DNA from 3 places in the Dehalobacter sp. MCB1 genome. Region 2 is predicted to be linked to each of the others. Evidence: riboswitches for the same ligand, from Rfam matches in the RefSeq annotation. Region 2 holds a riboswitch; each other region holds the start of a gene.
The links. Region 2 has a riboswitch for cyclic di-GMP ahead of A7K50_RS03105 (HD-GYP domain-containing protein). Riboswitches for the same ligand answer to the same signal wherever they lie in the genome.
Positions count from the first base shown of each region.

Region 1: another riboswitch for cyclic di-GMP. It lies ahead of A7K50_RS13570 (sigma-70 family RNA polymerase sigma factor); the one in region 2 lies ahead of A7K50_RS03105 (HD-GYP domain-containing protein).
Region 3: another riboswitch for cyclic di-GMP. It lies ahead of A7K50_RS09350 (transglutaminase-like domain-containing protein); the one in region 2 lies ahead of A7K50_RS03105 (HD-GYP domain-containing protein).

Region 1 is NZ_LXPC01000018.1:94,596-98,811, forward strand. It holds gene A7K50_RS13560 (TetR/AcrR family transcriptional regulator) at 1-270, shown strand, start outside; cyclic di-GMP riboswitch class I at 1,142-1,231, shown strand; gene A7K50_RS13570 (sigma-70 family RNA polymerase sigma factor) at 1,652-2,059, shown strand; gene A7K50_RS13580 (hypothetical protein) at 2,675-2,857, shown strand; gene A7K50_RS13585 (Fic family protein) at 2,926-4,068, opposite strand.
Region 2 is NZ_LXPC01000004.1:187,856-192,071, forward strand. It holds gene A7K50_RS03090 (pentapeptide repeat-containing protein) at 1-620, opposite strand, end outside; gene A7K50_RS03095 (DUF3795 domain-containing protein) at 658-1,236, opposite strand; gene A7K50_RS03100 (DUF1801 domain-containing protein) at 1,273-1,647, opposite strand; cyclic di-GMP riboswitch class I at 1,870-1,955, shown strand; gene A7K50_RS03105 (HD-GYP domain-containing protein) at 2,051-3,112, shown strand; gene A7K50_RS03110 (CoA-binding protein) at 3,172-3,612, opposite strand; gene A7K50_RS03115 (lipid II flippase Amj family protein) at 3,782-4,216, opposite strand, start outside.
Region 3 is NZ_LXPC01000012.1:327,377-331,592, forward strand. It holds gene A7K50_RS09345 (BTAD domain-containing putative transcriptional regulator) at 1-1,130, shown strand, start outside; gene A7K50_RS09350 (transglutaminase-like domain-containing protein) at 1,211-2,098, opposite strand; cyclic di-GMP riboswitch class I at 2,198-2,282, opposite strand; cyclic di-GMP riboswitch class I at 2,372-2,456, opposite strand; gene A7K50_RS09355 (glycosyl hydrolase family 18 protein) at 2,537-3,529, opposite strand; gene A7K50_RS09360 (cell wall-binding repeat-containing protein) at 3,835-4,216, opposite strand, start outside.

The DNA.
Region 1 (4,216 bases), on a different contig from region 2:
TTCGACTTCTATAAATATTTCCTTCAATCCACGTCTGACAGCAGGTTACTGGAGAAAATAAAACATATACTGAAAAATAGGATTATCGAACTTGTGGGACCCGAAATAAATAATAAAAAAATGCTGCCATATGCAATTGAGTTCGCAGTATCCGGTATCCTATCCATATATAGAGAATGGTTCAATTCTGATCGGACGTATTCACTGGAAGAAGTGTCTGCTTTTGCAGGTTCATTGACTTTTAATGGATTATATGCGATTTTTAGATAAAGAAGCGGCATAATTAAACAATGGCGAAAAGTCTTCCAAGCGGCTTTTCGCCATTGTTTTTACATCCATGCGCGGATATCTTCTATAAAATAATTGAACGGAGGCAGTTACCTTGGGACGGTCTCCTTCGTTCTGTTTTCATAGCAAAGCGGTGGAACTAAACTGAATAGTAAAGCAATATTCATCTTTTTAGCGTAATCCTCATCATCTTCTTGTACGGGAAGCTTTATACCGCAGTATATTCAGAATAAAATGATGTAGATAAGGATGTCGTTCTGATCGGAACGACATCCTTTTTTGTCGTTTTTGCGATTTCCCTATAACTTTTCTATAACTAAACTATAACTTTTCTATAATATTTCCAGTATTCTTAAAGTGATAATAGGATAATTATAACCATCAACCTTATAGCAAATAGGTTCATATCTGGTTAGCTATGGCGTAGATGCAACATGGAACGCTGCACGATGGTAACAAAAAGCCATTGTTTCAGCATGGATTTAACGTCCTGTTTATGCAAGTAGTAGCTGTTTTTGCTATACTGGTGCTTCGTGAATACATTTTCAAAGCCACAAAATACTGGCGAGAACATAGGTACAAGCGGCACTTCTAAGAACAACCAAAGGTATAAATAGCTTGGATAACGAAAGAAAAAAGCAGTTGGACAAGCTCTATAGGCTTAGTCCGAAAGAAAGATATATTTTATTGCTTTTCTGCTGGCAGAGATTTTCTCTTAAACGAATTGCCAAAACAATAAGCCTGCCAGTGTTTATAACAAAAAAACGTCTTTATGCTGCGTTGAATAAGGCTGTGAATTCTTTGGAGGTGTGAGTATCGCAGCCGCTTGAACATAAATCAAAAATGAATAATCTTATGTTAAGGGCAAACCCGCCGAAAGGCGGGGACGCAAAGCCAAAGGGTCTACGACGCTTAAAAGCGTTATGATAGCCTGGTTGCCAAGTGTTGCATGCGGAAGCCTGCCCTTTTTTGGGCAGGCTTTTGTGCTGATGATCCATTTGCAACTTTTGATGGATGTTTTTTGTAATGGCTATTTAGGCCCCCGACTTTCGCCATTTGCTATGAGCGAAAGGGGTATCGGACATGTATTGTAACCAATCCCATAGGAGACTGAAATAAAGACGAAGGATTTCGTACATATTCATGTTTCCTTATAATTTCATACAAAAGTAAAAACCTGGTGATTTGCACTGTGCAAATTGCTGGGTTTTTTCTTTCGACTTTTTTCTTCCTATTTCGACCAGTTTCTACCAATCTTTTGGTTATACGGATTTACACAGTAGATACTGACCGTCCCCGTTGCCGCTCTCCTCCGCTCTCCATTTTTCGATTTCTAAAATTCGAAAAAATGGAGGACTATATCATGTCTGAGCAAAAAGAATACACCATTATTGTAAAAGGTAAACGAGTCCCAGTGACTCGAAAAGTATATAAAGCGTACTACAAGGAATACGAATATGCCCGGAATATCACCAGAAAGGCAAAGAAGCATGAGCTTTCCTTGGAAAAATTAAAGGAAGATGGCGTAAACCCCGCTTATATGTGTACTTCGCCATCTCCGGAGGACATGGTCATCCAAAAGGAAACCCAGGCTAAGCTACACAAAGCGTTATCTTCTTTGCCGAAGGACGAGCAGAAGCTCATTTATGAGTTCTTTTATAAGAAAAAGAGTGAGCGGGAGCTTGCGGCAGAAACCGGAATACCGCAGAAAACCATCAATGACCGGAAGCACCGTATCTTTGGCAAACTAAAAGAACTTATGGAAAAGTAAAAAAAATCCGCTCAATCCCCTCATTTCTTCCTTATAGAAGTGAGGGGATCTTTTTTCTTCCCCTCAAGGGTTCTTTGAAAATTGAATATCCGATGACCTGAATACGTTAGCTGACGGACCCAAAAAGGGAAAGCGACCCCGGAGGATGCGCCAAGACCACCTGTAAAAGGACAGATGAAACACGAAGCCACAATTTTTTGTTCATTCATTCCTGTTTCTTTTATCAAAGACGGCCAAATAAGGTGCAAAGCGGTACCCATCCGTCCGGAAAACAGCCGATGGCAAGCTGTTTCGCAATGATCCCGTCAGCCTATAATGATACTTCTGCCCAGTCACAGCCCCCCTTGACCGGGGGATCACGCAATGAGGGCAGCCGGCAGAGATCCTGGCGGGGGTGAGATTCCCATGATGCGGCTTAGCCGGCCGCAGTTCAGGCCGTCGCCCAAGGCTCGGGAAGTAGTGTCAAATAGAGCCATAAGCAGAAAAAACAAAGACTTAATGTCAGAAGCCATGAGGGTCGCCCAAAAGCAGGTGCGTCATGCGCCTAACTTCATTACAGGGCGGCCCTTATGTTTGTGCCATTAAAACATCTACAAACATAAGGAGGATTTACTTATGATGAACGCAGTAAAGGATACCGGAAAGAGCAAAGTAGTCACCATATCCGTCAGCGGACATCCAGTAACGATCAGCTTTGCTGATGAGTACAATCCGCATATTGCGAATATCGTAAAAAATGCGCTGATTGACTCCTATATTCGGAAAAACATCCCGCATTCTCTGGAGACGATGGCTTAATGGCGCGCTCCATAAAAAGCGGCCACAGTAATGAATACTGCGACCGCTTTTTGCTTTGCCCCGCTTGATTAAGTGTCTTTGCGCAGAATATCCAAATAGGCGCTGTAAGCAAAGATTCGCGTCCGGCTGGCTTTGTCTGTTTGTATCAAAATGCCCTTTTCCATGAGAACGGTCACGGCTCTTGAAACAGCGTTATAGGACAAACCGAGCGCTTCCGCGGTCTTCTTGATTTCGATGATCGGACTTGTTTCGAGATAGCGGAAGACCTTCAAGACGGTCTGCGTTGTTCTGTCCGGCGCACCGATCTGAGCAATACTCTTATCGTGCAGTTCTACCAGCCGGTCAATCGTCGTCACCGCATCCAACGCGGACTCGTGTATCGCCTGTAAAAAGAACTTGATCCATTGCTCATAATTGCCCTTATTGCGCACCTCGGTCATGCGGTCGTAATATTCGATCCTGTTCTTTTTGAGAAAATACGAGATGTAGAGTGCCGGTGTGGTCAAAACCCCTTTCTCCATCAAAAACAAGGTGATCAGCAGCCTGCCCACTCTGCCGTTGCCATCCAAGAACGGATGGATCGTTTCAAACTGATAATGGATCAGCCCCGCACGAATCAGAGTGTCGAGGTCGTCGTCAGCATTGAGATATTTCTCCAAGTCCGACATGGCGTCCTGCATATCATCGGGCGAGGGCGGGATATACCTGGCGTTGCTTAATGTACTCCCTATGCCGCCAATCCAATTCTGCGATGTACGAAATTCGCCAGGACTTTTTTCCTGCCCCCTTACGCCCTGCATTAAAACCGCATGCGTCTCCTTCAGGAGTCGATTGCACAGCGGCAGCTCCTTCAGCCTTTTGATCGCAAACTCGGTCGCCTTGATATAATTGATGACATCCGCGACATTGCGATTGACGTTTTCATCGAGCATTGGGTTCAGGACATCATCAAGCGTTGCCTGTGTGCCCTCTATCTGTGAGGACAACAATGCTTCCTTCCGAACATACATAGTGACGAACAAATCCACATTGGGAATTCTCATGGCGATGCCGGCTAACAGAGTGATTTGATTATTGGCCTTTACGAGCAGTTCAACCGCCTCATTATCCAGCGTGATCGTTGGGACGGGTGGCAAGGCCGCAGGCACAAAGGATTTATATGCCATATCCCCGGACAAATTGTTTTTAAGAGTTCCGGATCTTTTCTCCATCTTAGCTCACTCCTTTAAGTGAAATAACTGTACATATTATAACTCTTTTATTTCCTCTAATCAAGAGTTGGTGAAATATATCCGTTTATATTATGCTCATTATTTCATCAAATTATAATAACGAGAAATATGGAGGGAGAAAAATTCG
Region 2 (4,216 bases):
AACGTCTTCCGAATCCCAGCCTGAATATTCCGTTCCTGACAAACAAAAGCACGGACCAGTTCACTTGTTTGAAGCAGCAGGGTATTTACTTCGGTACGATATAAGGGTACATCCATTTTCAGAAGCTCGCCTGGGCTGAGCAGTGTCAGCCGTTCCGTCTCTTCCCGCAGGGTACGAAGCGCCTCATGAATTGAATGAGCCGGCCGTAATGTCTCTGCTTCTGTCAAATACCAGAGCATCTCCTGAAGCTGGCGAATGACAAGGAAAACTTCAAACATTTGCTCCCGGAATTCCGGTGATCGCCGCCAGTCTCTGCCGCCGTAACTGAGCTTGGATACTTTTGGCCCTGCGCCAAAACAGTCAAATGCTATGCAGCCTTTCAGACCCAGTCCCTGAAGATCTTGATAGATACTGCAGCGAAAATTTTCCTGCAGGTTCCGACAGGGTTGACCAGCCTCTTTATCGTTTGGGAAGCCTTCCGAAGCTGAAAAATACAGCGCGGTGCAGCACAACCCGAAGCAGTTCTCGCAGTCAGTTCCCAGACTGCGCCTCTGCTCAGCAAAAATGTCTATTGGTTCACGAATTCCAGACAATATTTGATCCTCCAAAACAAAGAACATTTGATTTATCCCCAGAAATGATGCTTGAATAGTCTGTTTAATCCTTTTTAGCCTTTCTAAGAACCAGTTGAATATTCAGACTATCGGCTTCCGCTTTTAGCAAGCGGACAGCTTCTTCAGCACTGCCCTTACAGTTGATCCGATCCATATGATGGATCTTATCCATCATATTATTCAGGACGGCAAGCGGCAGCAGGTTCACCGCCAGACAATAAAATCCCTTTGATTTGCCGTCATTGTAATCCGCGATTAGTTCCCCTAAAATTTTGTGTTTTTCCGTCAGTTCTTCAAGATAATTTTGAAGATCCATTTTAGCCTTGGCTTGATCCTGCAATACATTTTGATAGGATATAAAAGAATCGGCCTCGCTTGGAGCCTGATACCTCTCACATGGATAGACACTGCATTCAAAACAGTATTCAACATTTTGATGCTTTTTATTACAGGTAATTACGGCACAGGAAGGATGCTTCAAAAAAAAGTCCGGGCCCCCGCAGCCGGGGCACTTTGAAGAACCTTCCGTATGAAAACGCGGACAAAGACAGCAATTTAATCCGCATAATGAAAAGTCGGCGCATTTCCGCCTGTATTCTTTACTTACCATTGATTTGACCATCACATGCATCTCCCGGCAATAATCATTTGATAAAGATCAGATTTCAACCCCTGCAGAACAGTTCTCTGCAACTCTGTACTTCACGATCTTGCTTATTAACGCATACGGCATAGGCTTATTTAACGGGAATTGTACCGACCCTTTGGCTCCCTTATAACCGGCCAGTTCCTGTTTAAAGGCTTCAATCCCGCTTGGTGTCGGATAAAATCCAATGTGGTTCTTGAATGCTGCGAAATGAACGAGATTACCGTTCAGTACAAACGTAGGCATCCGATAGCTAATCTTTTCCACTGCGTCCGGTGCTGCTTCTCTTATCACATTTCTAATTGCTCTTAATATTTCCTGTATCTCATCAGGAAACTGCAAAATATACCCATCAACTGATTCATGAACCACTTTATCCGTTCCCATTTTTAGTTTCTCCTTTAACTATTTTCAGAATGTTATCCGCACGTATATAAATATCATTAATGAGTTATATGAATTTAAGCAGATTCCTCTGCTAAATTAAGAGACATTGATCATTTGGCACCAAAATAAAGAATAATTTTCCAAATAACCCCTGTAGAACCTGAAAGCAATGTGCTACAATGGTTCTATGACCGAAATATTAATCAAATAGGGATACAGGAGCAACGACAATGGCAAACCTGGTGAAAGCCAGGGACGCAAAGCTATGGGTCTTCCAGAATAATTCTGATGACTGCCAGGCTACCGAATCCGCTCAGGTTTGTTTTGAATGTCGCCATGCAGTCTGCTGGTGATTTTTTTGTTGCTTCAGCCAGCACTGATTTATTGGAAAGGAAGATTACAATTGCGTCAGGTAAGTGTAAACCGGCTTCAAAAGGGAGACGTGTTGGGAAGAACCATTTTCTCGCATAACGGCCGTTCATTGCTTGGTAAAGGAGTCACGCTGACCCAGCCATATATCGACCGGTTAAAAGAACTGGGCATTAGTATTGTCTATGTGGACGATGACGAAACCAAGGATATCGTTATTGAGGATGTTATTTCCGAGGAAAACAGGCGGGAGGCAATGAACTCCATTGAGCATTCAGCGGAAGCAGTACGAATCGGTAAAGACCTCAATGGTTTTCAAGTAAAAAAGACGGTAAACAACATCATCGGAGACATCCTGTTTCAAGAGAAGATATTTCTGAGCCTGACAGATATGCGGAGCTATGATAATCAAGTTTATGCGCATTCAGTCAGCGTCTGCGTCCTCGCAACCATTTTGGGCAAAGCTTTGGGACTGGATAAAGATACCCTGGAGGCGCTGGCAGTAGGGGCTTTGCTCCACGATATCGGGACTGTCAAGCTGCCAAAAGAGCTTGTCGCCAAACGTGAGGCCTTTACTCCGAAGGAAAATGACCTATATCAAACGCATACCATTCACGGATATGAAATACTTCGGAACAAACCCGAATTAAACTTATTGAGTGCGCATATTGCTTTGCAGCATCACGAATGGCTGAACGGAAGCGGCTATCCCCGGAAGCTGTCCGGCCGGCACCTCCATATCCTGGCCCAAATCGTCGGGCTGGCCGACTTTTATGATAATCTGGTCAATGATGGCCCGGGCCACTCCCGGATCGTACCGCATGAAGCCTGTGAAATTGTAATGGGATGTGCAAACAGACTATTCTCCCAGCAATTGGTTGTAACGTTCTTAAAGCATGTTGCGGCCTATCCGACCGGCTATACAGTTAAACTTAATACAGGTGAAGTTGGGATTGTAGTTGACCAGAATAAAAGTTTGCCGATGCGCCCGATTATCAGGGTATTAATCGCTGACAAAGGGCTGGCCCATGTCCAGGCTAAGGAATATAACCTTGTCGAAGATCTTACAACCTTTATTGTATCCATTGTCGAGTGAAGCTGATCCATTTTTTGAAAAAAATGCCGGCTCAAATGTTTTTTGGGCCGGCTAACCTATTATTTTGGAAGTTTTCCAAACACCTTCAGTATGGACCGGTGGAACGAATGAGGAAACGATGGTTCTGCAAACATTAGGACGCATTGGTCATGGATGACGTTTATCTGATTTTCCGTACAAAAGTCTATAGCCTCTTTGGATTCAGCCCCCTGCTGAATCCAGATATGTTTGACTCCGGCTTCTACCGCGTCCCTAACGACCTTATTGGTTTGGTCCGGAGGGATAACGATCACTACGCCGTCGGCTTTCTGCGGCAAAGACTGAAGGTTTTCATAGCAGATCTCGCCGTCAATACTGTCCGTATTGGGATTTACGGCAAAAACATTATACCCTCTCTTTTTTAACGATTTATACAGCCTATGCGAGAACTTCTTTTCGGATCTGGATACCCCGACCACAGCTAAAGTACGCTGGTCTAGAAAATCAGTGACTGAGCTCATTGTCGTCAAAAAAATGACCCCCCTTAATTAAATTATTGTTTATTTCTTGGCAATTTGGCTAATTCCTTCTTCCAATATTTATTTTCTGTGAAAACTATTTCAGTTCCTATCGTATTAATAAACAGGCTCTTATTTCCTTGCTTATATTCATGATGAACAGGCATTATTACTACATGTAAAAGCTTGCAATAATCTGGGCGGCCGGCAAAAACAGCACTTGCCCCAATAATGTGCCAATTAGTTTTGTAGCAATAAGCATAATGACCAATGCTTTCACATCAGCATAAGGCCTTATTCCTCTCAATGCCTGGTCTGTAATAATTGCTGATTTTGGGTCGATAAAAAAAGTAAGTAGAATACTTGCCATGCCATTAATGATTCCTGATGAAGCTGCTGCTGCTAGTGCTGCTTGCTCCGGGACCAGAAGAGCTGAGTAATTAGCGGCAAGGACCCCAATGGTATATATGCCTGTAACCAAAACATTGATAACAAGTAACCTTTTGGGTATCTCTCTATACCTTAGTCTTTCCAACATTGTCTTCGAAGGCCGTACAGCACTTTTTACAATTCGCTTAATATTATTTGCCTGCAGGGCCTCGACAAC
Region 3 (4,216 bases), on a different contig from region 2:
ATTTGTTCAAATATTTTATCACCAACCGCGGAAAAAATATAATGCCCGAGACCATTCAGGATACGCTCTGGCCTGATCAGGATTACGAGTATTCCAATAAGGCTTTCCGAACAATGATTTACCGTCTGCGTAAGGCACTGAATAAAGGTGCCTTGGACAATGATGCTATGAATGAGGATCAGCTGATTATATATACCCATGGCTGTTATGGCTGGAATCCGGACATTAATTATCGGCTGGACGCTGAAGAATTTGATCAATATTTTACGGCAGCCAGGCAAAATAAATCTGTTGATCCGCAAAAATCCATGTCGTACTATCAAAATATCTTAGCGTTGTATCTGGGCAGTTACCTTTCAGAATCCATATACAACGAATGGACAATACCTCTGAGAAATCATTACCGGCGTTTGTATCTCCAAGCGATGTCGGATTACTGCTGCCTTCTCACAGCACAAGGAGAGAACAAGCTTGTGATCGAGGTTTGTGAAAAAGTGATCATTAATGAACCGCTTGAGGAAGAATTTCATGTTATCCTGATGGAGGCACTTCTCAAAGAAGGAAAAGTGAAAGATGCCAAACAGAATTATGAATATATCACAAGTAAACTGTATCAGGAATTTGGTGTCAGGCCATCTACCGAATTGAGGAATCTATATAGTAGGATTACAGCGAAGGATAAGACTGTGCGGGCTGACATCGAATCCGTACAGGAGGAAATTGCCGGCACGGATGGTGACGGACCATTTTTCTGTGACAGAGCAACTTTTAAATCTGTTTATGATCTCGAAAGGCGAAGAGTAGAACGCAGCGGCCAGTCAATGTTTACAGTGCTATTGACCTTGCAGCCCAGTGAAAAAACGGTACTGAACAAAGACGCTGCCGACAAAGCTTTTCAGACATTAAAAGAAATTGTCGCCAGAAGTCTGCGAAAGGGAGATGTCTGTGCAACCTGGGATGAACTCCAGCTGGTCCTTATCCTACAGGGCATTAATGTGGAGAGTACGCGGATGGTTGTTGGACGTCTTGAGAATGCCTTCCGAGAAAAGACACGACAGAACGATGTCATCTTGAAGGCAAGATACCAGCCGATCGTTGCCAATCAGACGATTGCCAATGAAATGATTTGAATGACTTCATCAATAAATCCGACATCATCATGGATGATGCCGGATTTATTATTATCTTATATGATTTGACAGGAGATTTCTTAGTAAAGGGTTACTGAAGTATTTTTATGGGTCTTCGCAAAGGTTCCCGCATCCATGTTCAGATATTTGGTCGTGCTGGCCGTTACGAATTTCTTGTTCTTAATATAACCTGCATCCCAGGTAGTATCGATGCTGATCCATTCTCCGTCAACCAGAGCTTCATTCCAGGCATGTTTTTCGTAGGCCTGCTGCGAGCTGCTCCAGGCATCTCCATATACGACTCTGGTTTGCACACCGGCTGCTCTGGCCAGTGCTGTGAAGGCGAAGGAATAATCTCTGCATGTTCCTTTTTTGCTTCTGATGACATCTGTCGCTGTATTGACGCCGATATTTCCGCTGTAATACGCATTGGTATCATAAGCAATATTCTTTGTAACCCAGCTGTGTATGGCGATTACTTTATCCATATCCGTTGTGCATGTTTTCGTAAGGGAAGCTGCTAGGTTTTTGATGGTAGGATTGTCACTATTTACAAAACCGGAAGGAGTTAGGCAAAAGTAATTTTCTGTTGAAGTATTCTGTACCTCGAAGCGAATGCTACCGTCAAACTGTTTTCCGTTGTCTCCAACCCAGATCGTATATAGACCGGCTCCAAAACGCAGCCAAATTACTTTAGAGAACACACCTTGATTCACAGAGACGGGGACCGTTGTGATTTCCCCATTGGGTCCTCTCAGGCAAAGCCAGATCTTACTCAGAGTGCTTGTCCCTTCGATGGTGAAGGAACGGTCATATTGGGTGCCACTAATTGAAGGAGAGGTCACCTGTATGGTATCTGTCTGGAACGCTACGTTGTAAGCCGCTTCTGCTTTTGTTGTGCTAAGGGTTATAAACATCAGAGCTGCCAAAACAACTGATATTACTTTCAAAGATAATTTTCTTTGCATCGTGTTGAACCACCTTTCTCGGTTAAAAAAAATCCCTCTTCAGGGGCTACCTGAAGAGGGCAATCATTATGTCAAAATGATAAAGACTTGTCCTGCACTTTCGGTAACCCGGCTGCCATAACCTTGCGGTGTTAGGCCCGTAGCTTTGCGTCTCCGTCTTTCGGCGGGTTTGCCATTATCGTCTGCTATTTAGTTTTGAAAATCGTTTAACTATTAATACAAAATACCTGTTCCGGATACCGAAACAGGCGTTATAAGCACTATAACTGCACTTTCGGTAACCCGGCTGCCATAACCTTGTGGTGTTAGGCCCGTAGCTTTGCGTCTCCGTCTTTCGGCGGATTTGCCATTTATCGCTTTTGCTTATCCAAATTATAGTATACAAATTGCCTCTTGGCAATAGTTTTTTAAAAAGATGTAACTAGTATGTGACATTTTTTAGCAAAATAATTCCTGCAGCAGCGGGTTTAATTTTCGAGCACTTTCTTGATCTAGCCAGGCCAGGGACCAGCAGCCGGCCCCGCCAAGGCCGAATGTGTTGATTAAGGAAAGTTTTGCCTTCCAGCTTTGACAGTCGTCAAAATAAACTGTCCACTGGAAGCCATGCTCATCCGTATAGAAAAAAAACGGTATGCCTAGGGGGTCTGAAGGGACGGTCTTTCTGGTAACTTTTCCATGATAGCGAGAAGCGGTTTGTATGGCAACGGTAAGCCCAAGTGCCTTGGATGCCCAGCGGGTGCCGTCTTGTCGCCAAGCCCTTCCGTAATAGGGCATGCCCATTAGAATTTTTTCGCAAGGAATCCGGGTAACTGCGTAAGCCATGACCTTGCTTACCCAGTCCAGTGGGGCGATTGGACCTGGAGCGGATGTAGCATAATGCAGATCGTAGGACATGATCTGTATATAGTCGACATATTTGGCGAGTTCAGGGTAATTATACTGAACGCACCAGGGCTCTGCTGTGTCGGAAGTCCGGGACATCACAGAGACGAGGGTGAGCTTTCCTTCGGCGGATAACTGCGCATAGAGGGTTTTCATTAAAGCGGTAAGTCCCGGTCCGGTATCGGACGAGAGCGCTTCAAGATCGACCAGAATCCCGTCCGCTCCGGTATCCCTGATGAGCTTCAGGCAGCTTTCCTTAAAAATACTGCGTTTCAGAGGATCACGCAGCATATCCCCGGCAGTCTTGCCGCTACCCAGCACCATCGGAACCACTTTGGCGCCGCTGCGTTGTCCGAGAGCGACCAGGTACTTCGGTATTTCAGGATCGGTAAAGACACAGCCAAAACTGCCATCCGCTTGCAGCGGCCCTGCAAAATTTGGGACCAGGATATCAATTGATTTCAGAAGATTGCCGGAAACGCAGGCCAATTGTTTCTCGTAAGCCGCCTTACTGCCGTATCCATCCCAGAACTGAAGGTTAGTTATCATCTTGAAACCCCACTTCTTAGTTTCTTATCTTCTGATATCAATATTCAGTAAGAAAAAAGAGGGTGCGTGAACACCCTCTAGTACTAAATAGTAAATTACAGTCAGACTTAAGTATATCGGGCCTGTCTGCATGCCACAATTCCGCTTTCGGCCGTTGTGTCATCCTTGACACGTCGCTCCTTGCCATCCATGGCATCGCGACATTAGGCCATCCGTGGCCGTCAAAAGGCCGCGCTTCGCTTCCTTGCTCCGCTTGACGCTGGAACTGTGGCATGCAGACTCAACGTCATGGAGTCTGTAAAAAATTAGTTGATCCGCTCTTTTAGCAGCGGGTATAGCTCCGGAGTACTGACTTCGTTGATCCAGCCCATGGACCAGCCGCCGATGCCCCCGAGATTGTATTCGTCCATGATATCCAATTTTTCTCCCCAGCTCAGCCGGTCATCAAAATAAGCTGTCCTGCTGTAGCCGCTTTCATCGACATATTTAAAGGTCGGTACGCCGATCGGGTCTGTCAACGTGGTCTCTCGGGTGATTGTAGCACAGAACTGGTCAGCGGTCTGCGTCGCGACTGCCCAGCCAAAGACCTTGGACACCCAGCCGCTTCCTTCTGTTCTCCAGGCTCTTCCGTAGTAAGGTACACCCATCAGAATCTTTTCCGAAGGGATTTCAGTCACAGCATAAGCG